3 regions of the Draconibacterium orientale genome follow, and region 1 is predicted to be linked to each of the others. Evidence: riboswitches for the same ligand, from Rfam matches in the RefSeq annotation. Region 1 holds a riboswitch; each other region holds the start of a gene.

Region 1 (9,963 bases):
ATGCGACTTAAGGCATGACCGGCAATTAAAATAAAAGGAATGCGCATTGTATCGATATGCGACAAGGCCAGAAATTTTATCGCCAGAACCGATAAAATACCTACTGTTCCGTAGGTACCAATCCGGCTGTCTTTCATTATTTCCAGGATACGTTCGGGTGTGTAGCCGCCTCCAAAACCATCGCAGAAATCGGCAAAACCATCCTCGTGAAATGCTCCGGTTAACAGAATTGTGGCCACCATACTGAGGGCTACTGCCAGCGTAACTGGCAATACAGCGCCAAAAGCAAAATAAACCAATGCCCCAACCCCTCCAACAATCCATCCGATTACCGGAAAGTAGCGCGTTGCTTTGTTCAGCATCTTCTCCGACCATCCTTCGATGCTTCCCACCGGAATTCGGGTGTAAAACATCAGGGCTGTGAGGAATATTTTTATTTCATTTTTCATGTTTGTAAAGAGCTATGCGCAGAGAGCAAAGAGCTAAAACCATTTCAAACTCTGACTTGTAAACTTAATCTTTATTGCTAACACCGGCATCGTCCATGCTGCTCATTTCGTTGAGGAAATTTACAGCCGATTTTACCAGCGGCATCGCAACAGCAGCTCCGCTTCCTTCGCCCAATCGCATTCCCAATTGCAGCAGCGGTTTTGCTCCAAGGTATTGCAACATAAGCTCGTGTCCTTTTTCATCGGAACCATGGCAAAATACACAATTATCTTTTACTGCCGGGTCCAGTTGTATTGCCGTAAGCACAGCAGCCGTGGCAATAAAACCATCGATAAGGATAAGCATATTTTGTCTCTTCGCTTCGAGGTAAGCCCCCGTCATGGCAGCAATTTCAAGACCGCCGAAAGTTGCTAAAACTTCTTCAGGCGTGCCGGGATTGTATTTCGCGGCAATTTCTTGTAGGATTCTGGTTTTACGATCGACCTGCTCATCATTCAAGCCCGAGCCTCTACCCGTACAATCTTCCAGTGAAAGGCCGGTAAATTTGTGCATCAGTAACGACGAAGGCGAGGTGTTTCCAATTCCCATTTCGCCACAACCGATGGTATTACACCCTTTGGCCGCTTCTTCGCGAACGGCTTTGACACCAACTTCCATCGCGGCGCGACATTCCTCCGCGGTCATGGCCGGTTCTTTTCGCATGTTACGACTTCCGTTTGCCACTTTGGCATTAATCACGGGTAGTTCTGCCGGGAAATCGTAATCAACACCCACATCAAAAACTTTCAGATTCATTGCGTTTTGCCGGCAAAAAACGTTGATGGAAGCACCTCCGGCGCAAAAATTCATTACCATTTGCCAGGTTACATCTTTGGGGTACGGGCTGATGCCTTCGTCAACCAGGCCATGGTCGGCAGCAAAAACCAGATGCGCCGGTTTTTCAATTTTGGGCGACAGTGTGTTTTGAACCATGCCTATTTGCAGGGCCAGTTTTTCAAGCCTTCCAAGCGATCCGAGCGGCTTGGTTTTGTTATCGATTTTGTGTTGTAGCTGATCTTTTAATGTCATTGTTATTGCTTTTTAATTTCTCGCAGATTGCGCGGATATGCGCAGATATAATTTTTAAAGAGAAAGACACAAACATTTTAACCGCAAAGGCGCTAAGACGCAAAGCATTCTGAAATCTTAGTTCGTCAATCTTCATTCGAAATTCAATATTCTTTCCTTATTACTTGTTTCTGAACCACAGCAGGCACAGTAGGTATCAATAGTTCTTCTTAGTGTTACTTTGTGCAACTTTGTGCAACTTTGTGGTAAAACTTTAAACTCTATAACTCGAAGTTTTTTTTAACCGCAAAGACGCAAAGCATTCTGAAATCTTAATTCGTTAATCTTCATTCGAAATTCATTCTTTTTTAAACACGAAGACTCAAAGACACGAAGATATTTACCGCAAAGGCGCCAGGACGCAGAGAATTCTAAAATCTTAAATCGTTAATCTTCATTCGAAATTCAATATTCTTTCCTTATTACTTGTTTCTGAACCACAGTAGGCACAGTAGGTATCAATAGTTCTTCTTAGTGTTACTTTGTGCAACTTTGTGGTAAAACTTTAAACTCTATAACTCGATGTTTTTTTAATCGCAAAGGCGCAAAGCATTCTGAAATCTTAATTCGTTAATCATCATTCGAAATTCATTCTTTTTTAAACACGAAGACTCAAAGACACGAAGATATTTACCGCAAAGGCGCCAGGACGCAGAGAATTCTAAAATCTTAAATCGTTAATCTTCATTCGAAATTCAATATTCTTTCCTTATTACTTGTTTCTGAACCACAGCAGGCACAGTAGATATCAATAGTTCTTCTTAGTGTTACTTTGTGCTGCCTTTGTGCAACTTTGTGGTAAAACTTCAAACACTATAACCCGAAGTTTTTTTTAACCGCAAAGGCGCAAAGACGCAAAGCATTCTGAAATCTTAATTCGTTAATCAGCATTCGAAATTCATTCTTTTTTAAACACGAAGACTCGAAGTTTAATTTTTGTTGCCGACACTGCGGTTGGGATTTAGCTATGGCCGATTTTCAATTCGCTTCGCCCAACTTTTACCTTTCTACTTTTTGCCTTTTGCCTTTTTACCTGTACCGGTATTCCCGAAACCATCAGAAATACGTCGTTTGCCGATTTGGCAATGTACTGGTTCATCCAGCCCTGCAGATCGGCAAATTTCCGGGCGATTTCGTTTTCGGGATGAACGCCCATTCCCAGCTCGTTGCTTACCACGAAAAGCTCCATCTCCTGTTTGATAAATCTATCCCACTCTCGCTTGGCTAATTCCAGGCTGGCATCAACATCGTTGTTGTTCCGGTAAAAAATATTGGTCAGCCACAGCGTAATACAATCAAGCATCACTGTTTTTCCGGCCAAATCATGCTTACTGATTTCAATCTCTTCCTCGATGGTTTGCCACTGTTCGCCCCGATCGGACTGATGGCGTTTAACCCGGCGATGAAAATCTTCGTCCCAGATATGAGCGGTTGCCAAATACACCGGTGCATCCGAATTTTCTTCAGCACGTTTCTGTGCAAAGCTGCTTTTCCCCGAGCGCTGGCCGCCTGTTATAAATGTTATTTGTGCCATTCTATAAAATTGAATATCAAAAGTTACAAAAAATCAAACCCCAGGTACGCGACCAGGGGTAAGAATCATTATCATGTGCTTTGAGTGCCGCACTTAGGGAAGAAACTGCTATAATTATTCCTATAGCTATTTGTCTTCTTTCGGACTACAAACATCCTGTTTATAAATCCATGTTATTTTATCACCACTTTCAAGGGGCTGGTTGATAGCAATCTTTTTGGCCGGCTCGCCATTTATTTTGTAGTACCAAACACTTTTGTTCGGCTCACCTTTTATACCATCAATTTCATCGACAAAAACATATTGCCCCACCGGGTGTGTTTTTACCTCCGCAACAAACTGGAGGGCTTCCAAAGCCGAAAGCCCTTCTTTCCAATTTGTCTCGATTTTCAGTTTTGGATGATTCAACGATCCAAAATCTATTTCAACAGTAACCTTATCTCTGTTGCCGGCAAAAGCCGATAATCCGAAAAAGCAAGCCAGCAGCAGATAAAGGCAAAATATTTTTAGTTTGTTCATCGCTTATTCAACATCAAGCAACATGAATGGTGCAATACCTGTTTCAAACACTTTCAATTCTGTTCCATCAGGTGAGTAGGTTACCACTGAACCATTTGAGGTTACATTGTCTGAGAAGAAACAAAACAGTTTATCGTCGTAGTAACCCAAACCATTTAATCCATTCACTCCATCGATGAATTTTTCGGCTTCGAAACTTTTTGAAGCCACATCAAATACAGATACTCCACCAGGCATTCCGTAGCCACCGGTAGTTACGATATACAATTTTGAGAAGTCATCATTAAACTCAAAAACATCAACATAGTTCATGCTGCTAACTCCTTCCAAATCATATTTCGCTTCAAATTCATCAGTAGAAGTATTAATGTAGCCGATACCTGTTTGTGTGGTTTCATTGCCGTATGCAACTCCCAGATTGATATACAAGTTATCCTGATCATCCTTTTCAAAATACGATGGAATGTTGCCTTCAGGAAGATCGATGTATGAAACCTCATCTGTGTCCAGGTCGATCACTGCCACCTGATTTGTATAATTTAATGCAGCATACAATTTGTTTCCGGCAATAGCCAAACCTTCGGGGCCATAATGCACAGGAATTGTACTCACAACTTCTCCGGCAGTTAAATCTACTTTTGCTATGTACGAGAGTGTAGGATCGGCGTAAACTGCTCCACCCCAACAAGAAACATACAGGTAATCGCCAAGTGCCTGACAGTTACGGGGGCCTACAATCTGATCGGTAATCCCATTTTCCGTTTGTTCAAAGGTTTTTGCATCAACCCAAAAAATCTGATCGGCAGTATTCCCCGTCATATAAATTTTGCCGTTGTAGTTGTAGGCAAATTGAATATTTGAAGTGATGTCCAATCCATTCACAGAACTGTAATAGCTGTTCACTACCTCATCAGTATATTTATTGTAAGCCGTTATGGTCGATTTATCTCCCGACCAGCTTCCGGCGTTAACAATGAAGGCCAAAGATGCGTCAACATTGATTTGTTGTCTAACATATTTTTCGGATTGCCCATCCTCCACACTTAAAGTTACATCATAAACACCTGGCTCGGCATAAACATGCTCTACTGATTCATCATTTAATGTTGTTCCATCTCCCATATCCCAGGTGTAAACAACATCCATATTCGACACCGAATTGTTTGTAAAATAAACGGTATCTCCAACCTGAATATTTTCTTCAGGTGAGAAAGAAAAGCCTAGCGTTATATCTAAACTTTCATCGTCATCGCAAGCAGTAAAGGCAAGTGCCAACACCGCCAAAAGTGTCAAAATTTTAAATCGGTTTTTCATTTTTTGTAGTTTGTTTTTTATTTGAATTTATACGTAATACTTAATCGGTAAGCAATGCCGGGCATGGCATAGCCCCAACTCGACTGGTAATTGGTATCCAGCACATTGTTGATCATTCCGTTTATTCGAATTTGATTCTGGCTGTCGATTTTCCAGTTGTAACCAACAGCCACATTCATCAGAACATAAGCATCGAGAATATTTTTCTGCTCCTCGTCGGTAAATTGCTCGTCGGTGTAACTTCCGTCAATTGTAAAATCGAATTTGTTATAAGCTACCGTTGTGAAAAAATTACCGGCATGCAGCGGAACATACTCCAACTGACGGTTCAGCGCATTGGTATTATTCTGCGACTTTTTTCTTTCTGCCGAAGTGTAAGTATAGTTCAGTCCCGAATTGGCTTTCAATCCCCAAAGGGTATAATTCCAATCGGTCATAAACTCCAGTCCTTTACTTTGTACATTTTCAACATTCGCGGCGTACCAGTACGAACCACCGTTTTTCCACAAAATCCAGTCGTCAACATTCATCAGGAAAGCATTCAGTTTTACATTCCCTGAAACGTCTCCAACACAGTAGCTCCACTTCGATCCAAATTCGTAACTCATTCCTTTTTCGGGATTCAGATCTGGATTTCCACCGGGCACCCAAAAGCGGTCGTTAAAGGTCGGGACACGATAACTACGTGCAACATTTCCGGTAAACCGAAGCACATACTTTTCTTTTGAAAGCGCCAGGTAGTTCAGTCCAAACGACGGCGTGAAAGGCACATCGAAATCGGTTACATAACCGTAACGCAAATTCAGTGTTGCGGTTAAACGGCTAAAAAAACGTTGATAGTACGAAGCATACAAATCTACCCGGTCCTCGTGTTTCAACGACTTGGAATAGGCATAAACCGAGGGATAAATACGGGTAGTTTTTGCTCCGGCTTTGTAGCTGGCATTGGGCGAAAAATCGTGTTCGATAAATGCCTCGCCAATTATGCGTTGGGTTGAAATGGTGTCGGAAGTATTTTCGTCGCTAACGGCATTGTCATAAACATATCCACCGTTAATCTCGAATTTGAAGGGATTTTTGCGGTTTTTATAACCTGCCCAAATACGCACATGATCATCGTTGTACTCTTCGCGCAAATCGGGATTACTCAGGTTTGTTTGCATGTTTTGCTGAACCAGATGCCAGTCATTTTCTACCCAAACATTAAAAATGAAGAACTCGTCTTTGTTGAACTTATAATTCAGCTCCTGTAGTAATCCCATATTTTTAATATTGGCATTGTGCTGCGTATCCTCAATTTCAAAAATATCGTTTTCAAAATCGCGGTAGTTGGGGTTTGTAAATTTAAAATCGTTTGTTTTCGAATAATAAAAAGCACGGGTCACTGCTTCAAACCTGCCGTTTCCCCAAAACAGTTTTGTACCGTAAAGCTGCTCTCCAAACGATCCGTTTGCAATACGGGCTTCCGCCTTAAAACCATTGGTCCAGTGGTTTTGCAGGCCTAAATGAATGGCTCCTCCAATACTTCCCGAACCGTTTACCGAACTGGCACTACCAAACTGCACTCCAATATTATCGAAAAGATAAATGGGAACGTTATTTACATTGGAGTGGCCCAGCGTGAGCGAGTTAATATTTATGCCGCCAAAATTTAAACTGGTATGATCGGGTGCCGATCCACGAATACGAATAGTGGCCAAACCACCTGCATTGGTTTTAAAGGCGATGGGTAAACTGCGCGAGAGCAATTGCTCCAGGTTTCCATCCTGCGCCAGCGAAAACTGCGTGGCACTAATGAGTTCGATTTTTGCTCCCGACTGGTATTTCTGAAGCTTTCCATAACTCACTACTTCTTCTACCTGCACGGTGTCGAACACGGTAAAGGGCTGCTGCGCCGCTACATTTTGAGCCAGCGCCCACAATACGATTCCAAAAACTACAAACCTCCTCATTCTAAACACTTAAGGAGCTTTGGATAAATCAGTGAAAAATACGGATGATATTTCTCAAGCTTTTATCCCGAAGCTTAATTATTTACTATTGAATTTATGGCAGGTCTTCTGGCTCATCCCGGTTATTGATGCCTTCCCTCCCGATCCCTCAGAAAGTGGCTTATGGTTCAATAACACGATCCGTCAACCGACGGATAGGACTTACAGCTGCGGGTACAGCTCCGGTTTTTCACCGGATTCCCTTTTCATCTTATTTCTGATACAGAAATTTTAAGAACCTAAATTCACCGACAAAGATAGTCACATTTTTTAACAAGCATGATATTATTGAAAAAGATACGCAGGAAAATACCTCTACTTATTAATAGCACTCCTAAATCGCTAATATGAAAGCCTTAAGCGAACGCAACAAAACTTAATTGTGCATTAAGAATGATTTAGCAGACTCTTGAAAAGCTAATTCCGAATTGTTTTATTAGGGAAGTTAAACTACAAATTAGTGATACTCTCACTTCGAGTGAGAGCATCACCAGGTATCGCTTTAACTTTTTTTGATCACCTCCTCCGACACCAAAAATACCACCGGTTTATTTGAGATGGGATTGGTACGCACCACTACAACGGTTTCGTAAACGGCTTCAATATCTGCATAATTAAGCACCTCTACCGGCAGGCCTTTTTTACGAATATGGCCTTCCTGCATCATAATCAACGAATCGCAATATTCTCCGGCCAGGTTCAGGTCGTGAATGATCATAAGAACCGTTAATCCCAGTTCGCAACTCAAGCGGCGAATGAGATTCAGTGTTTGAACCTGGTGCGTGATATCCAAATGCGAAGTTGGCTCGTCGAGCAGAAGTAAATCGGGTTCTTGTGTTAATGCACGGGCAATTCCTGCAAGCTGTTGCTCGCCACCACTCAAGGCATTCATGTATTTTCCTTTCAGTTTGTCAACGCCCGTAAGCTTCATGTATTTTTCGGCAATGGCAAAATCCTCTTTGGTCTCGAAAAACTGAAATTGTTTGTGATACGGAATGCGGCCCATCAACACATATTCCTCCACAGTCATGCTGCCTATTTCAATATTCTGCGTAACAATGGCAATATTTTGAGCACGCTGCTTCAGATTCATTTTTCGCGTATCCAACCCCTTCAGCTCCATTTTACCTTTCAGCGGAGGAAGCTCTCCTGAAATTCCACGAAACAAAGTAGTTTTTCCCGAACCGTTTGGACCGATAATCCCCACAATGTCACCTTTTGCCACTGAAAAATCGATATCCTGGAGAATGAACTTTCCCGGATATCCGCACGAAAAATTTGATATTTGAAAAAACTGCTCCATGCTAATTCAGTTTGAAATGTGATTTGGAGCGACTCAACACAATAATGAAAACCAATCCCCCAATAAAACCGGTTATTACGCCAATCGGCAGTTCATTTGGCGAAATAATGGTTCGGGCAATGGTATCGGAAAGTATCAGAAAAATGGCTCCTCCCATAAACGAACCGGCCAAAAGGACACGGTAATCGTTGCCGATAATCAATCGGATTAAGTGCGGAATAACCAAACCAACAAAACCGATAACTCCGGCTACCGAAACGGCAATTCCGGTGAGTAACGACGCCACAAAAAACAGCAGTTTTATTGCTACGCCGGTGTTTATTCCCAAGTGCCGTGCTTTTACTTCACCCAGGCGAAGTGCGTTCAGCGTTTGTGCAAAAAAGTACGAAATTACCAGTCCGGCCAGCGATGAATAGAATGCAATGGCAATCAGAGAATTGTTCGACTCATCCAGCGATCCCATCACCCAGAAAACAATGTTATGCAGGTTTTCGGCGGTAGAAATCGACATCAGAAACATCATGGCCGAAGAAGACACAAAACTTACCATTACGCCAATCAATAACATACTGTTGATACTTAATCCGCCACGTTTTATACTTAACAGATACACAACAATGAGCGTAACAAGCGCCCCCAAAAAGCCAAATGCCGGAAGCGAAAAGAAGCTCAGAGTATTCAGCCCAAAAACAATGGCAATGGCCACTCCCAAAGCCGCACCACCGGAAATTCCCAGCGTGTAGGGCTCAACCAGCGGGTTTCGGTATATACCCTGCAACACCACTCCCGACAGGCTTAAAGCGCCGCCAACACCAATGGCCATCAATATTCGGGGAATACGGATTTTTGCTAGAACAGTGTATTCGATGCTGCCTTTATCCGACAAAATTTGTGGCAGTTGCATCAGCGAAACTTTTATTTCACCGGCCGATAACGACAACAAAACAGACACCAGCAACAACACCAAAAGTGCGGCTAAAAAAAGTATCCATTTTAAATATTTGCTGTTCATTCGTCTCTAACTTTTGGATTTACTCGCTTATAAAACGGTAAACATCTTTCAGTGCACTTGCAAAGTTTGCCGGTGTTGGGCTACAGGCTGTTTCCGAAGAAATCAGAAAAACCTTGTTGTTATTTACGGCCTCCATTCCTTCGTAAGTATTCCAAACCTTTCGTTCTTCCTTGCCAAAACCGCCCATTTCGGCAATGATTATCACATCCGGATTTTTTAGCAATACACTTTCGCGGGTTAAAGTTCCGTGTTTTAACCCGGAGGCAATATTTGTTGCATTACACAACAGCATAAAATCGTTCATGTAGGTATTGTCCAGCACCGAAAATACGGGATTGGCGCCAATCTGGAAAAATATTTTTGAAGGAGGCAGCTGCTTCGATTTCGCCTGAATTTCGGCCACCGTTTTACGGGCTTTTGCAACTACTTCTGTCGATTGATCTTCGCATCCGATAAGCTCGGCGATTTGTTGTGTTTGGGCACAAATTTCATCGAAAGTACGCGGCGTTTCCAACACCTCAACACGTAATCCCAGTTTTTCAAGAGTAGCAATATCCTGCGCTTTGGTCAATTTCATAGTTAGTACCATGTCAGGTTTCAAAGCGAAAATCCTCTCCACATTTACATCAACCGTTGAACCAATTTCTTCAATTCCATCATTTAAGGCCAACATGCAATAACTCGTACATCCCACAAGTTTATCTTTTCCGCCAACCAGGTAAATATTTTCGGT
Region 2 (9,963 bases), on a different contig from region 1:
CGATAAACTTGCTGTTGTTGCCAAAAGTAGGGTACAGCATTTTGGTCAGTTTCAGCATATTGTACGAATTGCAGGTTTCAGGCCCTTCAACCGATGAAATCATTTCCGAGAAATCGTGTTTTGGGTGAAAGTGCTCGCGAACGCTGTTTCCGCCAATCGCCACACTGCGGCCATTTACCACTTCATCCCAAAAATACAGGGCTGCATCCGACCAGGCCGAATCGCCACCCAGTTCGGCAATGCGCTGGTAACCGATAACTTTTGGAATTTGCGTGTTGGCATGTTTCCCGTTCAACTCATCGTGATGCCCGATTAAAGGATCAAGAATTTCGTGATGCGAAAACCGTTTGGCCAGCACGAGGTATTTCTCGTCGCCGGTAATTTCAGCTACATCGGCAAAGGTTTCATTCAATCCGCCGTGCTCACTTCTCAGCATGTCCTGAATTTGCTCATCGCTTAAGCCGGATACCAAATCCAGCATCCAGTCGGTCATGGCAATCAGCATTTGTTTTGCCGTTTCGTTGTGGGCGTACAACCACGCATCGCGCAAGCCGGCGTAAGTTTTATGAATGTTATACAGCGGCACCCATTTGCCATTCAGGCTGAAACCTCCGGCACGGATATCGCCAACTTTTATCTCATCCCATGCAGTTTGTCCGCCGGGAACGCCGCCAATGTAACCGTTTCCGTTGGCATCCTGGCAACGTTTTAGTTCGGAAATCATGTCGTCGAGTCTTTCCTTCATTTCCGTATTGCCGGTTGAGGCGTACATCAGCGACAACGCCGTAAGGTAGTGCCCGCCAATGTGCCCGTCGAGGCCTGTGTTCTCCCAATTAGGGTAACTTTCTGCCTTGGTTTCCAAGCCGGCTTCGCGCAAAAACGGAGCTAATAAACGATCGGGGTCAAGCGCCATAAGGTAAGCAATGTCTTGCAGTTGTGCGTTTTTAAATTCACTATCCAGCAGTTTTACATCGCTAAGATTAAAATACTGCGCCGTCGAATTATCAACTTTTTTAACACATGAACTAAGGATGAAAACCAACGTAAAAATTAATGTTATATACTTCATGAGACCGGAGATTATAGGTTAATTTTTAACAATACACTCTCGTGTGCCGAAAGACTTTTATCAATGGAACCGGAGAACGTTCCAAGGTCTTCTCCCGTCCACATGTTATTTGCCGAACATTCACCATCGATACCCAGTTCGGATAGTTCAACACCTACATTTAAAGGCTCTTCGCCATCAGAGATATTGAACAGTGCGAGGTAAATTTCTCCGGTATCCGGATTTTTTGATGTGATCGCCACTTTATTTTCATCCTGGAAAAGTTGTTTAACACCGGTGCTTTTGCGATGCATTTTCAGCACTTCTTCGTTGGTTAACAACGACAGCGTAAAATCGTCGTTACTAGGCAAGTCGCCGCCAAACATTAGTGGCGATTTAAAAATGGTAAACAGCGTCATTAACGAATATTGCTCATTTGGTGTAAGACGCGTCATGCGGTCTTCGCCACGTTCGCCACGAATTGAGATACGTCCGAGCGGAATCATATCGCAATCGGGCCAGGTGCCGGGCGCAATGTGCGGATACCATTGTTCGGCTACTTTTATCAGGTTGGCGAAATGGTGCCAGGTATCCCAAACATCATCAACCATGCGCCACATATTGGCATGTTCTTTTACGTGGTCGGCAGCCGTAATTGGCGTTGCGCCAGGCGATGTACTCAGTACGATCGGGCGGCCACAATTATCGATGGCGTTACGGATTAGTTCGATTTCCCCCTGATGATATGGTCGTGACAAATCGTCGATTTTAATAAAATCAACGCCCCAACCTGCGTACATATTCATAATCGAATTGTAATATTCCTGCGCACCGGGTTTGTCGGCAACAATGGTATAATTATCACGCAACCAGGGGCACTGCAATTCAGTGGAGTAAATCTGATCGGCAGTAATTCCGTCGGTTCCCAGAATCGGCAATTTGTTTTCGACCGCCACTTTCGGAATACCGCGCATAATGTGGATACCAAATTTCAATCCTTTGCCGTGCACATAGTCGGCCAGCTCTTTAAAACCTTTTCCATCCGCAGCCGAAGGGAAACGGTTTACAGCAGGTTGGTAACGGCCGTATTCGTCGATTACATAACGCGGATCGGTTTGGTTGTAACCGCCGGCTTTGTCGTTTTCAACAAACCAACGGATATCAACAACAATGTATTCCCAACCGTGTCCCTTAAGATTTTCGGCCATGTAATCGGCATTGGCCTTTACCTCGTGTTCCTCAACGGTTGGCCCGTAGCAGTCCCAGCTGTTCCAGCCCATGGGTGGCGTTTCGGCCCAGGTTTTAAACTCGCCTTTGGCAAACGGCTCGGGTTGTTTCTGATTGTTACATGCAAAAAGTGCAAAGAGAATTGCAACAGATAGTAGTTTAAAGTTCTTCATATTTTTATTGAATTTATTGACAATGCAAATGCCAGTACATTAACAAAAGTAAAATAAACTCTTATTTTTATCAGTCGCTTTTATGCCAAATTATGTGGACAAATCGGTAAAAGTCTTGCATATAGTTGTTACAACAACATGTATGCTCCCCCAATCTTCCACACGATAGTCGTTCGCAGCAAGGAGATCACGATAATCTTATGCCAGAGAACGTCACTCATCCATCAGCGAACAAACCTCTTTAATCAGCGTGTTACAACCAGACAAAAGATGAACATTAACTGATGATTTTTTTCGTTCATCTTCTGCCAGTGAAAGCTTATCTTATACATTTACACGTCTGCCGGGAAGCAGATGATTGTTTTCTGTTCGAAGAGCAAAGCCCTTGCTCATTTAAATATATCTGTACTCTTTCGTTTTTTTACAAACCTGAATCATTATATGTATTCGTTTCGCTCATCGCCAAACTTTAGTAATTTAGCCTTATCAACGAGTAATAACGTTAAACAACCAGCTAAAATTAATTACAACCATGAATAAAACTAAATCGAACTCAAAAGCAGGATTAAAGTGTATTATGCTGTTCATTGCACTTTTCCTGAGTTTTAACCTGTTTGCACAAGTTGCGCCAAATCCGTTTGCAAAAGCGCCCGAGCCAGAAGCAACGGTAAGCTATACTAATCCTGTCCTTCCCGGTTTTTACTCCGACCCGAGTGTTTGCCGTGTTGGCGACGACTACTACCTCATTACCAGCACTTTTGAATATTTTCCGGGAGTTCCCATTTTCCATAGTAAAGACCTGGTTAACTGGCAACAGATCGGTCATTGTATTCACCGGAAAGAACAAATTCCGAACGGGCTGAACATTTTTGCAGCAACGCTGCGTTACCACGACGGAACTTTTTATATGATTACAACCAACATTACCGGCGGAGGAAACTTTTTTGTAACTGCAACAAATCCTGCCGGTCCGTGGTCGGATCCAATTTGGGTTGATGTTCCCGGAATTGATCCCGACCTGTTTTGGGACGAAGATGGAAAAGCCTACATTATTAGTTCGCCATTTATTTTGTATGAAGTTGACTTAAAAACCGGAAAATTATCGGAGGGTAAAAAAGTATGGAACGGCACCGGCGGCCGTTATGCTGAAGGACCACACATTTACAAAAAAGACGGTTGGTACTACTTGATGGCAGCAGAAGGCGGAACCGAAGAGGCACACTCTGAAACCATTGCCCGCAGTAACAGCATTTGGGGGCCATACATCGATAATCCGGCCAATCCGATTTTAACACACTGCAACGCTGCCGGCCAGGGAAAACCGATACAGGGAATTGGCCATGCCGATATCATTCAGGCACACGACAATTCGTGATGGATCGTTTTCCATGGTTACCGCAATATTTCGGATAAAACGCACCACATTTTAGGGCGCGAAACCTGTTTGGCACCGGTAAGCTGGCCCAAAAACGGCTGGCCTGTGGTAAACGGAAACGGAACGGTTGACATTGATATGACCTGCCCTACCCTGCCCTTAAAACCGCTTCCCGAACCTCCTGCTAAAGTGGAGTTTGATAACGAAAAACTCGGTTTAGACTGGAACTATATTCAGGCGCCCGTAGAAAATAACTTTTCACTAACGGAACGAAAAGGATTCCTGCGATTAAAAGGAGCTGCTGAAACCATCAGTACCAACAAAGCGTCAACCTTTGTGGGACGCCGGCTAAAAGACCATTATTTTACAGCCACCACTCAGCTTGATTTCGACCCGAAAAATGAGAATGAAGAGGCCGGGTTGATTTTGCTAAACAACGGTTCGCACTTCGATATACTGGTGAGTAAAAAAGGAAACGACCGTATTCTCACCGTAAAATTGCAATTCGGACAAACCGTTTATACCTCGAAAGCATATACGCTAAAACCGGGTTCGGTGAAACTGCGGGTTAACGGCGATAAAACCACTTTTACCTTTTCGTTTGCACAGGGCAACGACGAATTTACACCCGTTGAAACCGCCGATGCGAAGTTTCTGGCAACCGAAACAGTGGGCTTTTTTACCGGTATTTATGTTGGATTGTATGCCACCGGAAATGGCAAAACTTCGGAAGCTGACGCCGATTTCGACTGGATGGAATACCTGAAGAATTAGTTGAAACTTATATGTAATATGGTAATTTACATAAAAGCAAACACAAACATTAGCTTGCAGAAAATGCCTAACATAAAATTTTTGTGGCTAATTTTAACAACTCTAAAAAATTTAATAACAGTATGAAACGAGCATGTAAACTATTCACACCCAAGAGGATGACTAAAATAAATGCGAGTTCCATACGATACCTTAGTAACAAACAATTTTAATCGTATGAAAAGAACACTTTTTCTTAAGGTAATGATATTGATGATTGTGGCTACCGGCGCAATACTCAATACCCAAGCGGCCAAAGTTCAACACTTAACAACTCACAGTCAGTCGATGGATAAAGACATAGAAACTGTGGTAATTACTCCGGAAGGTTATTCCGAAAACAATTCCTACCCGGTTCTTTACCTGCTTCACGGCTATAGTGGCAATCAAAACGACTGGATAAACAACGTACCTGAAATTAAAAACTATGCCGATTTGTATCAGTTTATTATCGTTTGCCCTGATGGCGCTTTTTCGAGCTGGTATTTTGATAGCCCGATTGACAACAGCATAAAATACGAAACCTATGTAGCGCATGAATTGGTTGATTGGGTGGACAATTCGTTTAGCACCATTGCCTCACGCGAAGGACGTGCCATTACCGGACTAAGTATGGGTGGACACGGTGCCTTGTATCTGGCTTTCAGAAACCAGGATGTTTACGGTGCTGCTGGCAGTTTAAGCGGCGGAGTTGATATCCGGCCGTTTCCCAATAACTGGGATATTTCGAAACGACTGGGCACTTATGCTGAAAACAAGGGAAATTGGGAAGAAAACACAGTCATCAACCTGGTTTATAAACTAACGCCCGGAGCGCTTGAAATTGCCATTGATTGTGGTGTAGGCGACTTCTTTTACGGCGTTAACTGCAACTTACACGAAAAACTTCTTGAGCGAAATATTCCGCACGATTTTACCACACGCCCCGGAGGACACACCTGGGAATACTGGAAAAATGCGATTGCTTTTCAAAGTGTATTCTTTCACCACTTTTTTGAAAAAGGAAAGGAAGACTAAAACGGATAAAACAGCAATTAAGAAGCCTGATACTCATTTTGAATATCAGGCTTTTTGATACTCGGACGGGAATCGAATTACGCCCATAATGCACTCATAATCTACATGTTATTTCAACACAAATAGTGAGGTCTCGTTTTTGTCTCTCACTGGTTCATTTTCAATATTTTATAGCCTAAAAATACGAAAATGTAACCCCTTATTCAAATGTTGATTAATTCCCACGGATGTAGATGAAGAATATCTTTATAGTTCGAATATTTCATATCATCAAGAGAAACAACATACTTTTCATAGTTATCTTTTATCTGTAAAAGGTTGCCAAATTCCCTGTTTATAACATTTTCGTTGTTTAATAAATAGCATACCTGAATATTGAACCATCCAATTTTCGTGGACGGACACCTTTGTTAAATTGCCTCATATTTTATTACCATTTTTTAGACCAACGGGATGCTAAACTTGGGTTTTGGTCTGCCCAAAACATAAACTTGCTATCCTACCTCGAAAGGGTCTTTTTATGGAAATAAAGTTAGGTAACAGAACAGAGAAAGAAAACAGCAAACAAGCTCAATTTCAACCAAATAAAATAAATCTTGCTATTTTTTAAATAACAATAATAAATTCGATTTTGTGCAATAAAATATCATGAAGTCTTCTCAATTTTACGCAATTATTAACACGACAGAAGTGCTGAAAACAGAAGCCTTTTACTCATTTTATCAATTAAATTGTTTAAAACTCCAAATTACATTGTATACATAAAAACACTAAACTTGTTTTGGATTATTGGTTTATCGTGTAGCAACGCTATCCGGTATGAAAAGGGAATCCTGTTAAAATCAGGAGCTGTACCCGCAGCTGTAAGTCCATAAATGTGTTTTTGAAAATCTTTTGCCACTGTTCGCCAATTGACGGATGGGAAGGCTTCAGAAACAGGACAAGCCAGAAGACCTGCCAAAATCATTTTTAATAATTAGGCTTTCGGGAGTTGAAGTCTGGTTCGTAAGTAAAATAATTTTCTCGTTTCGTACCATCAGCAGATAATTGTTTTGAATGCGCACCTCTTGGCTTCCGGTTAGATTTTTTAATCATAAAATACGAGCAAAACAGCATATTAAAAACAAAAAAACAATAGTATGAGTAGTACGCAAATCTCAATCGTAAAAAGAGACGGAAAGCGGGTTCCGTTTTCTATGAATAAAATTAAAAATGCAATCAGGAAAGCTTTTCTTTCTGTAGGAAGTTTTGCAAGCGACGATGACCTTACCAACATTCTGCACCGGGTAAATATTCAGGAAGATATGAATGTTGAAGAAGTTCAAAACCAGGTGGAGCGTTCGTTAATGGCCGAAAACTATTTTGCCGTGGCTAAATCATACATGCTCTACCGCCAGAAACATTCTGAAGACAGGGAAACCCGTGATCGTATTAAATTTCTGATTGAATATTGTGCTGCCGGAAATGCTGCCAGTGGAAGTAAATTTGATGCCAATGCCAATGTCGATAAAAAAAACATTGCCACACTAATTGGAGAGCTTCCGAAAGGAAATTTTATCCGTTTAAACCGCCGATTGCTCACCGACCGCCTTTCGGATATGTTTGGGAAAGAGTTATCGAATAAATACCTTAATTTTTTAAGTCAACATTACATCTATAAAAACGACGAAACCAGCCTGGCTCCCTATTGCGCCAGCATTACCATGTACCCCTGGTTGTTGGATGGCACCTCGAAAATTGGCGGAAATTCAACTGCACCAACCAACTTAAAATCGTTTTGTGGTGGTTTTATCAACATGGTATTTATCGTTTCAAGTATGTTGAGCGGTGCTTGTGCAACACCCGAGTTTTTAATGTACATGAACTATTTTGTGGCAAAAGAATATGGCAACGATTACCACAAACGCAGCCACGAAACCGCTGATTTATCGGCAAGGAAACGCTCGATTGATAAAGTGATTACTGATTGTTTCGAGCAAATTGTTTATTCGCTTAATCAACCAACCGGAGCGCGAAATTTCCAGGCAGTATTCTGGAACATTGCCTATTACGATAAGTATTATTTTGAAAGTTTGTTTGGCGAATTTGTTTTCCCCGACGGAAGTAAACCTGAATGGGATTCGTTAAACTGGTTACAAAAACGTTTTATGCTTTGGTTTAACCAGGAGCGCACGAAAACCATGCTGACTTTCCCGGTAGAAACAATGGCAATGCTTACAGAAAACGGCGATACAAAAGATGAAGAATATGGCGAATTCACAGCAAAAATGTATGCCGATGGTCATTCGTTTTTCACCTATTTAAGCGATAATGCCGACAGTTTAAGTTCGTGCTGCCGTTTACGTAACGAAATTCAGGACAATGGTTTTAGTTACACACTGGGAGCAGGTGGCGTTTCAACCGGCTCGAAAAGTGTATTAACAATTAACCTGAACCGTTGCGTACAACAAGCTAAAAAGGAACGAATTCCTTACATTAATTTCCTTGAAGAAGTGGTTGACCTGGTACACAAAGTACAATTGGGCTACAACGAAAATTTAAAAGAACTACAGGAAAAAGGCATGCTTCCGCTGTTTGATGCCGGTTATATAAACATGGGGCGCCAGTACCTTACCATTGGTGTAAACGGCCTGGTTGAAGCCGCAGAATTCCTTGGAATTGAAATAAACGACAATCCTGATTACGCAGCATTTACCAGCGAAGTACTTGGTTTAATTGAAACATACAATAAAAAATACCGCACAAAAGACACCTTGTTCAATTGCGAAATGATTCCGGCCGAAAACGTGGGCGTAAAACATGCAAAATGGGATCGTGAAGATGGTTATTTTGTTCCGCGAGATTGTTACAACAGCTATTTCTATGTTGTAGAAGACGAGTCATTGAATGTAATTGATAGATTCAAGGTTCACGGGAAAAAATACATCGAACACCTAACCGGGGGCTCTGCATTACATATGAATTTAGAGGAACATTTAAGTGCTGCTCAATACCGCCAGTTAATTCGGGTAGCTGCCAAAGAAGGTTGCAATTATTTCACCTTTAATATTCCGAATACCATTTGCAATGAATGTGGCCATATCGACAAGCGGTATCTAAAAGAATGCCCAAATTGTAAGACTGAAAATATCGACTATTTAACCCGTATTATTGGTTACATGAAAAGAGTGAGCAGCTTCTCTGATGCACGCCAGAAAGAAGCTGCAAAACGCTATTACGCTCAAAAAAATAAGGAAGAAAAAGTGGAAGAATATGCTTAAATATTACAACTACAATATCGTTTTTCAGGAAATTCCGAACGAAGTTACACTGGCAGTAAATATTACCAATTGCCCGAATCGGTGTAAAGGCTGCCACAGTCCGCATTTGCAGAAAGATATTGGCGAAGAACTGAACGAAGTGCAAATCGTTTCCTTGATGGAAAAATACGCCTCATCTATCACCTGTTTTTGTTTTATGGGCGGAGATGGCGATCCTCAAAGAGTAGCAGAATTGGCTAATTTTATACGCCTTCATTACCCGGAAACTAAAACTGCGTGGTACTCGGGTTGTGCCAGGTTACCCGAAGCTTTTGACAGCACTAACTTTCAGTACATAAAACTGGGCGGATACGTAGAAAATTTAGGTAACTTAAAAAGCGATACAACTAACCAGCATTTATTCGAAATTCAGCAAGATGGTTTTATGAAAGATGTGAGTTATTTATTTCATTAAAAAACAAACAAACGAAAGGCTATACACAAGTTTACACCGGGAACGGAAAAGGCAAAACAACGGCTGCTTTTGGCCTGGCATTAAGAGCAGTTGGTGCCGGTAAAAAAGTATTCTTTGCCCAGTTTGTAAAAAGAAAAATCTATGCTGAAATTGAAGCTGTGAACAAGTTTCTGCCCGATATTACCATTAAACAATATGGCCTGGGGTGTTTTATTGTGAAAAATCCAACACAAAAAGATATAGACGCGGCACAAAAAGGTTTGGCAGAGGTCACAGAAATTATTCAATCGGGGCAATACGATGTGGTAATTCTCGACGAAGCCAACATCGCTTTGTATTACGAGCTTTTTCCGGTGAAATCACTATTGGAAACCATCAGGAAAAAACCGGAAAATACCGAGCTGATTATTACCGGTAGATATGCTCCGCAGGAAATTATTGATATTGCCGACCTGGTAACCGAAATGAAGGAAATAAAACATTACTACCAAAACGGAGTTAATGCTCGAAAAGGAATTGAATTTTAACAACTAAGAAATGAAAAAGAACCTTGGAGACATGATGTGCCTCGATATCTACCTGTCGAGTCTTTCGAA
Region 3 (9,963 bases), on a different contig from region 1:
TGAGGCACTAAAACCGGCTTATGAGAAACGGGAAGAGTTAAAACAAAAGGCAGATGAACTTGGCCGCTTAATACAAATGAAAACGCTGGAGCAAACCATTTCAAAAGAAAATGTAAGGCTACAGAAAGGAACTCAGGTTTGTAACGAAACTGAAAAAACACTGGAACAACTAAAGACTCAGAAACTGGAGTTGGAGGCGCTGATAAAAGTCTCGAAAGGGAAGATGCCCGACCTGGAACTGTTAGCTGCGGTAAAAACCTGGTACACCGAGAAACATCTGCTCGAAAAGGAACTTCCGGCAATTCAAAAGGAGTTGGAAGAAAATCAAAAAACAACTTCAACGCTGCAAAATTCTGTGGCCAAACTATTGGAAGAAGCCGGTCTCGGGAAACTCCCGGAAACAGAATATTCCAGTATCGTTCAAATCTTAAAGGATAAAACCGGAAAAGTAAAGGAAAAGCAGAAAGCACTGAATGAGCAGGAAAGTCATCTCCGGGTAAAGGCGCAGTTGAAAGCTTATTCCGAAAACCTGGAAGAAGGAGCGCCATGTCCGCTTTGCGGTTCGTTGCATCATCCCGATGTTTTAAAAACCGAAGACCTGAACGATACGCTGTTGAAGCTTTCGGCAGAAAAACAGGCAAACGAAAAAGAACAGGAACAGCTATCGGATTGGATAAGCCGCATAAATCTATTCAGCAAACAGCAGGAGATGATTCATCAGCAGAAAAACTCTTTGTTGCAAAAACAAAAGGCTCAGCAGGAAAGAATCGAGGCTCATGCAAAGAAATTTACCTGGGAGAAATATCGCGTGGAAACCGAACTGGAAAAGGCGTTTCAGGAAGCAAGGCGTATTCAGGGCGAATTGAAAAAGCAGGATGATTTACTGGAGAAGTTAGGGAAGGATATGGATAAGAAAGGGAATGATTTTAAACGGTTTCAGGTGGAAGTCGATAAAATCAGAACCGTTTTAACCGTACAGCAAACTGAACTAAAAACGCTGGAAAAGCAACTGCGGTTGATAAAAGCCGAAACTTATCAGGAAGTTAAAATTGAACAGATTGAAACAGAAAAAAGTAAGCTGCAGAAGGAACATAGCCAGTTGGAAAAATCTTTCTCCGAAATAACTCAGCAAATAACCGAGAAAAGCAAACTGCGCGACACCTTGTTTGGTTCGGTACAGGCTGGCAAAAAGGAGCTGGAGCAGGAAAAACAAAGCATGGAGAAGCTGAAACAGCAAACAAAGGAACAGCTGGAGAAATCGACGTATAATTCCATCGATGAGGTTACGGCAATCTTGTCGGAACAGTTTAATCCGGATCAGGAAAAACAACGAATAGCGCATTTTAAAGATCAGTTTTTACGTGCCAAGTCGTTGCTGGAAGAATTGCAGAAAGAAATCGGCGAACGTGTTTATGATAAGGAAACGCATCAGAAATTAAATGCCGACATTGCTTTGTTAAAGGAACAGCTTGTTCGGAAGAACCAGGAGCAGGGGAAAATTTCAGAACAGCTGAAAAAGTTGCAAAAAGATTTGGAAAGCCAGGCTGCTCTTCGGAAAGAATTGGAAAAACTGGAGTTGCGGGCCGAGAATCTGAAAACGATGAAATCGCTGTTCAAAGCCAGTGGTTTTGTCAACTACATTTCGTCGGTTTATTTGCAAAATTTGTGCAATGCTGCCAACGACCGTTTCTTCCAGCTTACACGACAAAAGCTGAGTTTGGAAATCACGCCCGACAATAATTTCCAGGTACGCGATTTTATGAATGGTGGAAAAATAAGAAGTGTAAAAACGCTTTCCGGTGGACAGACATTTCAGGCAGCTTTGTCGCTGGCTTTAGCGCTGGCCGACAACATTCAGAAAATTACTGAATCGAACCAAAACTTTTTCTTCCTCGACGAGGGTTTTGGTTCCCTGGACAAAGAATCACTGGGAGTTGTTTTTGACACGCTAAAATCGCTTCGAAAAGAAAATCGAATTGTAGGCGTGATTTCGCATGTGGAAGAAATGCAACAGGAAATTGATGTACATCTTCGAATTGATAATCAAGAGGAACGCGGAAGCAGAATTTGGGCAAGTTGGATGGAGTAAGTTAATTTTTATTACAAATTCCGGCAATGACTATGGGCATATTCTTATACAGTACTTGGCAGTAATAGATCAATCGGGGAATTTATTTTTAGTGATTTATGTATGCCGAATAGTAATAACCAACGAAGGTCGTTTTAAGCCAATTATCAGGCTTCATTCGAAATAAAAGGGAATGTTTGCTATGCATTTTTGTTGTTTATTAACTGGTATGTGTCTGCAATTTTTCAAGATGAGATCAGGCTAAACGATTGTTGAAAATAATATAATTTGTTGAGGTTCTGTGACTTTTTGTTAAAAAATCTTCTTCAATATCGTTATGGGAATGGAAAGAAAGCGCTGTTGGTGGTCGGTTTTATTACGAATTTCATTCGCTTTTTGAGCTATGGATTTTCAATCGATCATTGTTAAATCGGCATAATAACCCCATCTCAAAAGACTCTTTCTAAATTTTATTATTTTTTATTGGATGTCCGCAATTGGTCACAACCAGCACGTCACCCTGAACTTGTTTCAGGGTCTTTCTTGCAAATAGTTGATTATTAGATGCGAGAGATGCTGAATCCGTCAGCTGATGGACAGCATGACTTGCTAAATAATAATTATGACATAGAACGGATAATCAATATTTTTTTCTTTTCGTTTAATAAATACAATCCCGTTTAAATTTTAATCAATACATTTGCGGCCGATTTTAGGTGATTGTTCCTGAAAACATCAGGAATAATAAAAGGGAATCCGGTGAAAAACCGGAGCTGTACCCGCAGCTGTAAGCCCTGTTGAAGGATTGAAAAATTCTTTTGCCACTGTACCGAATTTTCGGAACGGGAAGGCATTTCAATCCGGGGCGAGCCAGAAAACCTGCCAAAATCAGTAATATATACATTTTGCTTCCGGGTAAGAAGTTAATGTTGTGAACCTACATAGTTCAACATTATTTTTATTGTATCGTCATGGGGTTGACGATGGAAAGCAAGGTGCAATTGTTTAACATTTAAATAATTAAACCATGCAAAAATTCAACTGGTTTTTAACTTTAATTTTATTGTTCAGTGCATCCAACCTTTGGGCACAAAATGTATCGTTCACAGGAACGGTAAGTGAGAAAAATTCGGGCCAACCACTTGTAGGTGCCAATGTGTATTTTAATGGAACAACTTTGGGAACCGTAAGCGACAAAAATGGTGAATTCCTTATTAAAGATGTGAAACCCGGAATTTATGAGGTAGTTGTTTCATGCATTGGATATCACCGGATGAAAGAACAAATTACCCTTTCCGGTGCAGAAACGAAGTTCGATTGTGAGCTTGAAAAATCAACCAGCACCTTAGGTGAAGTTGTTATTACCGGAACCGGAACGCCACATCACCTGAAAAGCGCACCTGTTCAGACTGAGCTCATTAATAAAAATCTGATCAACCGAATTGCTCCGTCCGATTTCAACGATTTGATGTTAGCAGTAAGTCCTTCGTTTGATTTCACCCCAGGCGTAATGGGACCTTTTATGCAGTTGAACGGCTTGGGTAATGACTACATCCTGGTTCTGATTGACGGAAAAAGAACTTACGGGGATATTGGCGGACAGAGCGACCTAAACCGTATAAATCCTGACAATGTGGAACGAATTGAAGTAGTAAAAGGTGCTTCTTCCGCATTGTATGGTTCCGAAGCCATTGCCGGGGTTATAAACATCATCACCAAAAAAGCCAACAACAAAATCAATGTAGTTAACAATTCAAGAGTGGGCAGTTATGGTGAGTGGATACAACACAACAGTCTTAATCTGAATTTTGGGAAACTATCTTCCACAACATCGTTTGACCGAAAAACTACGGATGGCTGGCAGTTAAGCAAATACGAGCTGGATGATGATGAGTTGGTGGAAACCGAAGCCATGGCACAAAATCAGTCGACCGACTTTACGTTTAATCAAAAATTGGCTTACAACCTGACCCAAAAACTTAGCGTGTATGCACAAGGATCAAAATACGAACGAGATGTTGAGCGTCCCGTAAGCGTTGGAAAATACGGCTATTCGTATGATGATTTTAGCTATTCCGCCGGAGCCGGGTACCTGCTTGGAAAAGAAAACAAATTATCGCTCGATTGGAATTCCGATAATTTCAATTACTTCTATAAATACAATCAGGAATCAGGCGACTTTGTGACAGGAGACAAAGCCAAACAAACCGAACAGTTGCGTCAATCGTTAAATCTGAAAGGAATTTTTAAACTTTCGGACAGCCATCAGTTCTCGGTAGGCGGAGAATATGTGAACGAGGAACTCGAATCGGAAGGACGCTTGCCTGGAACTTCAGCCGATGCCTACACAATGGCCTTTTATGCCCAGGACGAGATGAAATTCTTCGAAAATTTAATACTGGTAGCAGGTGCCCGCTACGTTAATCACAAAGAGTTTGGAAACGCCTTTTCACCCAAAATATCAGCACTATATAAATTGCACGATTTTAACTTTAGGGGAACCTATGCCCGTGGCTTTAAAGCACCAACCCTAAAAGAACTATATTATTACTATGCAAAAAGAAGTAACCTGTATTTAGGAAACCCGGACTTGAAACCACAAACATCAGATTATTTTGCACTTTCGGCAGAATATATAATCAACCGGTTTTCGTTCAGTGTTACCGGCTACCAGAATACCGTGGATGATTTGATTGACTACCAAACGATAGAAACATCACCAGAAGATGCCGCAAACGGTGTGAAAACTACTCGCCAGCATTACAATATTTCGGAAGCCGGCACAAAAGGTTTTGACATTCTTTTTAATGCAAATATTACTGCCGGATTTTCTGTTGGCGGAGGTTACAGTTATGTCAATGCCCAGAATAAAACAGATAATATTCGTTTGGAAGGAGTTGCTCAGAATTACGGCAACATCCGCTTTAGCTATATGCACAACTGGAAAAAATACCAACTGACTGCCAACCTGAATGGCCGTTTCCAGGATGATAAATTTTATGATGATGAATATGGCAATGCCAAAGGCTATAATTTGTGGAAGCTGACTACTATTCACCGTTTAGAAACCAGGGGAGCCTTTGATTTTGAATTGTCTGCCGGGGTTGATAACCTGTTCGATTATGTAGATGACAGCCCTTATGGTTCGCATTATGGAACAATCAGTCCCGGACGCACTTATTTTGTGGGCTTGCAAATCGCATTCAACAACTAACAGCTCATGCATCGCTTAAAAAAAACACTTTTAAAAATTCATCAGGTTACAGGCATTGCCCTTAGCCTGATGTTTTGCATTTGGTTTGTTTCGGGAATCGTGCTTATTTATGCCGGGTTTCCCCATGCCTCGCGCGAAGATCGGTTTCTTTTTCTAAAGCCTTTTTCTCAAACCGATTTTGAACACATCCTTCCCTTACCCGATTCTGTAAAAGGATCAGTAAAACTCGATAAACTGAACGATACGCCGGTTTATCGCGTATCTGCCGGGAAAAAGGCACAAAAGATTTATAATGCCGAAACGCTCCAGCCTATCGGTAACTTTTCTGAAGAATTGTGCCAACAGGAAGCACAACGTTTTCTGGGAAGTTCGATATTGAAATCAGTAAAAATCAACCAGCTCGATCAGTGGATGCCGTGGAGTTATTACCAGCCTTTGCTTCCGATTTACAAATTTTATATGAATGACAGTCGGCATACTGTTCTGTATATGTCGTCGAAAACCGGAACCATTGTTCAGCAAACTGACCGAAAAACACGGTGGCTGGCTCGTATTGGAGCTATTCCGCACTGGATTTATTTTCGCTCGTTGCGGCTGAATGTGCAACATTGGAACCAGGTAGTAATCTGGATTTCTGTTATCGGTCTTTTAACCAGCATTTCCGGAATTATTGCCGGAATTATCCGTCTCAACAAACGCAAAAAAAGAAAGAAGAACGGAAGCATTACTTCGTACAAAAAATTCTGGTACAAATGGCATCACCTTGCCGGCTTCTTTTTCGGGCTATTTGTATTCACTTTTCTGTTAAGCGGTTTGTTTTCTGTTGTCGATTTCCCGGATAATAACGCTTCAAAAAAACAAATATTCGAACCTCGTAAACTTTGGGATAAAGGGGCCAAAGCACCAGTAAACAGCGGACATTCTTTTTCCGAATTGTGGCAGGTTCTCCAGAATAAAAACGGGGTACGAAAACTCGAATGGGGAACCAGCATGGGCAAACCTGCCTGGTTTGTTTATTACAACAATTATCAGGTGCCGGAAGTCTATATTGCCACTCGCGACACCATTTGCAGGCAACAGCCATACTCCCTGCAACAAATGAAACAGCGGGCTGCACTATTATTTAATGACCCGTCGTACTCCATTTCTGTTCAATCAGAATTCGATAATTATTACCAATCATCGGGCATGTTTTCGCGCCCGCTTCCGGTATATAAAATCAGCTGGAACAATGAAGCTCAAAACCTCATGTATGTCAGCCCCGGTACAGGAAAAGTGCTGAGCTCATTTACCCGGAACAGTAAAATTCACCGGTGGCTCTACCAGGGCTTACATAAATTTAATTTCCAACTGCTTGTTGAACACGAATGGCTGCGAAAACTACTGCTCATTATACTATCGTCAGGAGGTATTGTGCTAAGTTTTTCAGGCGCGGTATTAAGTTGGAAACGGATAAAGCGGAAAATAAAATAGAAATGCTAATCCTACTTTCCGTAGGCTAAAGCAAATAAAACCAAAGTTACCACTGAGAAGAACTATTTACAAGCTATTAAATCGTAACGATGAACTTAAAAATAAATAACAATGAACATTGTAACTAAATTATACCTGTTGGGAGTGCTTCTGTTCTTGTTGAATTCCTGCAGTCAACCGGCAAAAAAACAGGCATCGGAAGAACAGTTAACGCTTAGCCCATTAAAATATGCCCATAGTTTTGAGTTGCAAAACGGCGACGATTTCAAACTGTTAAAAATCTTCAGCACAGGTGGCGAAGGTGCCAGTTATGAGTCATTCAAACTGGTTCCGGCAGCGAAAATAAAAGGGGCACAGCCAGGAGTAATTCCCATTCCGTGTAAGCGAATTATTTGTTTATCATCAACTCAACTTACCTATTTCTTTGCGCTCGATAATATCGAAAACATTGTTGCGATAAACAGCAGCCGCCATCTTTATCATGAAGGAATGAATAAAAAAATAAAGGCTGGATTGGTAAAACGTGTAGGAAAAGAAGGCCATTTTAACACCGAATTAATTGCCAGCCTGAATCCTGATGTTATTTTCGTTTCGCCCTTTAAAAGTGGTGGTTACGATGCCTTGAAAAGCTTGGGTTTTAACCTGGTTCCTATGGCAGCTTACGAAGAAGAAACTCCGCTGGGACGGGCCGAATGGATAAAAATGATTGCCGCTTTTACCAATCAGGAAGTAAAAGCTGATTCTATTTTTAAAGGTGTTGCCAATCGTTATGAATCATTAAAAGAACGGGCAGCAAAAGTAAAAAAACGCCCAACCATTTTTTCCGGGAAGATGCGCTCGGGAACCTGGTATGTTCCTGGAGGCGACAGCTTCTATGCCCACTATTTTAAGGATGCCGGCGCTGAATATATTTTTAAAGACGATAAAAAAGCGGCCTATCCGCTCGATTTTGAAAGTGTTTATTCCGCTGCAGCGAACTGCGATTACTGGCGCATATTGTTGCCCGATCCGGTTGGTTACAATAAAACCTCGATGCTGGCCGAAGACCCGCGTTATGGCGATTTTAAAGCCTTTAAGGAAAATCATGTTTTTGCATGCAACATTCGGCAGAAACCTTATTACGAGCAAAATGCAATGAAACCCGATGTTATCCTTGCTGACTACATCCATTTTCTTCATCCATCACTTTTGCCCGATCATCAGCCGGAATTCTATGAATTACTGAAATAGAAAAAATCAGCTACAACAAGTCTCTTCCTTTTATTTGGAAGAAAAACCGAATTATAATGCTAAAACAAAATACCAAAATATCAACCAAAGCCCTGCTGCCCTTTTCTATTGCGGCCTTGTTGTTTTTAATCCTGCTGAATATGGCATTGGGTTCAGTAAATATTCCTTTTTCGGAAGTACTGCTTAGTGTTACTGGCAAAGGTTCAGAAAATATTATCTGGCACAATATATTAATTCGCACGCGGCTGCCACAAACATTGGTTGCGGTAAGTGCAGGAATGGCATTGGGTGTTGCCGGATTGCTTATGCAAACACTTTTCAGAAACCCATTGGCCGGACCATCAGTCTTAGGAATTTCTTCGGGTGCAAGCCTGGGCGTTGCTTTTGTTCTGCTGGTAGCCGGACAAACATTCGGATTTTCATTTGCTCAAATAGGCATGTGGGGAGATCTGGCCGTTGCCGGCGCATCACTGGGGGGAGCACTGGCGGTATTGGCTCTTATTTTGTTTATTTCCCGAAAAGTAGGTGGAACACTCAGCGTACTCATAATGGGCGTAATGATTGGTTATCTTTCGAATTCAGTGGTTGGGATATTGAAATTTTACAGCCTCGAAGAAGATGTTCACAATTATGTGATTTGGGGACTGGGAAGTTTTAGCCGGCTATCTTTGGAACGTGCAGAATTGTTTGCTGCAATTACAATTCCCTTGTCGATCGTGAGTCTGTTATTGAGCAAACCATTGAATTTGCTGGCGCTGGGCGACCACTACGCACGCAACCTGGGACTCAATATCCGGAAGGCACGATTTCTCATTATTTTCACTTCGGGAATATTAACGGCACTGGTTACAGCCTTTTGCGGCCCGATTGTCTTTATCGGAATGGCCGTTCCGCATTTGGCAAAAATGATTTCCCGCACATCGAATCATTTTACACTTATTCTGAATTCGATTATTATTGGCAGCGCAACTGCTTTGTTGTGTAATCTCATTGCCAGGCTTCCCGGCATCGACAGTGAACTGCCGATTAATTCAGTCACCGCATTTGTTGGTGCTCCGGTGGTTATATCGGTCATTTTAAAACGCAGAAAAGAAAAAATACTGGAATAATGAGTAGCACCGACTTTCTTACAATCAATAATTTGTGTATTGGCTATTCCTCGGGAGCGAAGCAAAAAACAGTTGCTGCAAATCTGAATGCCCGGATAATAAAAGGAGAGCTGGTCTGTTTACTAGGCTCAAACGGTGCCGGAAAGAGTACACTAATGCGAACACTTTCGGGCTTTCAGCCTTTTTTCGAAGGCCAGATCAGCATCATGGAAAAAACCATGAACAACCTGAATGAAAAAGAAATTTCCCGCCTGCTGAGTATTGTGTTAACCGACCGGATAGCGGTTCCCAATGCCACCGTTTATGAATTGGTAGCCTATGGCAGGAGTCCTTATACCGGAACCTTAGGACGTATTAACAAAAACGATCAGAAAATTATAGACAAGGCCATTGAGCAATGTGGCATTGCACACAAAAAAAATGCTTTTTTGTCGGCAATTAGCGATGGCGAGCGACAAAAAGCATTTATAGCCAAAGCCTTAGCGCAGGATACTCCAATTATCTTGCTCGATGAGCCTACCGCCTTTCTTGACCTTCCGGCCCGGGTCGAAATTATCCAGCTTTTGCGGCGCATTTCATCGGAATCGGGCAAATCGGTTTTACTTTCTACGCACGACCTCGACCTGGCTTTACAAATGGCCGACCGGTTGTGGCTTTTACACAAAAACGGCCCACTAATTACCGGAAGTCCAGAAGATTTATTGCTACAAAATGCTTTTCAAACCCTATTTCAAAATAAAGGAATTGAGTTCGATACCAAAACCGGTTTATTTCGTGTAGAATACGATCACTTTCACGAATTGCCGGTCAAAGGCCATGGGTTCGAATATGTGTTGCTCCGCCGTGCTTTTGCACGTAAAGGAATAAAA

The links. A riboswitch is a leader RNA that binds a small molecule or an ion and turns the genes downstream of it on or off. The one in region 1 is predicted to bind cobalamin.
Region 2: it holds a riboswitch for cobalamin, as region 1 does, so the genes downstream of both, nrdD (anaerobic ribonucleoside-triphosphate reductase) here and BMW53_RS15975 (TonB-dependent receptor) in region 1, are expected to answer to the same signal.
Region 3: it holds a riboswitch for cobalamin, as region 1 does, so the genes downstream of both, BMW53_RS14835 (TonB-dependent receptor) here and BMW53_RS15975 (TonB-dependent receptor) in region 1, are expected to answer to the same signal.

Annotation. Positions count from the first base shown of each region.
Region 1 is NZ_FOHT01000032.1:19,139-29,101, forward strand. Features, by position in the region: gene BMW53_RS15950 (adenosylcobinamide-GDP ribazoletransferase) at 1-449, opposite strand, end outside; gene cobT (nicotinate-nucleotide--dimethylbenzimidazole phosphoribosyltransferase) at 514-1,518, opposite strand; gene cobU (bifunctional adenosylcobinamide kinase/adenosylcobinamide-phosphate guanylyltransferase) at 2,519-3,091, opposite strand; gene BMW53_RS15965 (DUF4430 domain-containing protein) at 3,218-3,610, opposite strand; gene BMW53_RS15970 (PKD domain-containing protein) at 3,614-4,924, opposite strand; gene BMW53_RS15975 (TonB-dependent receptor) at 4,942-6,876, opposite strand; cobalamin riboswitch at 6,957-7,173, opposite strand; gene BMW53_RS15980 (ABC transporter ATP-binding protein) at 7,418-8,218, opposite strand; gene BMW53_RS15985 (FecCD family ABC transporter permease) at 8,220-9,230, opposite strand; gene BMW53_RS15990 (ABC transporter substrate-binding protein) at 9,250-9,963, opposite strand, start outside.
Region 2 is NZ_FOHT01000003.1:102,644-112,606, forward strand. Features, by position in the region: gene BMW53_RS03130 (glycoside hydrolase family 127 protein) at 1-1,069, opposite strand, end outside; gene BMW53_RS03135 (beta-L-arabinopyranosidase) at 1,081-2,448, opposite strand; gene BMW53_RS21220 (glycoside hydrolase family 43 protein) at 2,981-3,823, shown strand; gene BMW53_RS21225 (beta-xylosidase family glycoside hydrolase) at 3,893-4,597, shown strand; gene BMW53_RS03145 (alpha/beta hydrolase) at 4,814-5,653, shown strand; cobalamin riboswitch at 6,427-6,629, shown strand; gene nrdD (anaerobic ribonucleoside-triphosphate reductase) at 6,793-8,913, shown strand; gene nrdG (anaerobic ribonucleoside-triphosphate reductase activating protein) at 8,906-9,367, shown strand; gene cobO (cob(I)yrinic acid a,c-diamide adenosyltransferase) at 9,358-9,894, shown strand; gene BMW53_RS03165 (PAS domain-containing protein) at 9,905-9,963, shown strand, end outside.
Region 3 is NZ_FOHT01000027.1:67,675-77,637, reverse strand. Features, by position in the region: gene BMW53_RS14840 (SbcC/MukB-like Walker B domain-containing protein) at 1-2,089, shown strand, start outside; cobalamin riboswitch at 2,766-2,969, shown strand; gene BMW53_RS14835 (TonB-dependent receptor) at 3,096-5,282, shown strand; gene BMW53_RS14830 (PepSY domain-containing protein) at 5,289-6,755, shown strand; gene BMW53_RS14825 (ABC transporter substrate-binding protein) at 6,867-7,985, shown strand; gene BMW53_RS14820 (FecCD family ABC transporter permease) at 8,042-9,094, shown strand; gene BMW53_RS14815 (ABC transporter ATP-binding protein) at 9,094-9,963, shown strand, end outside.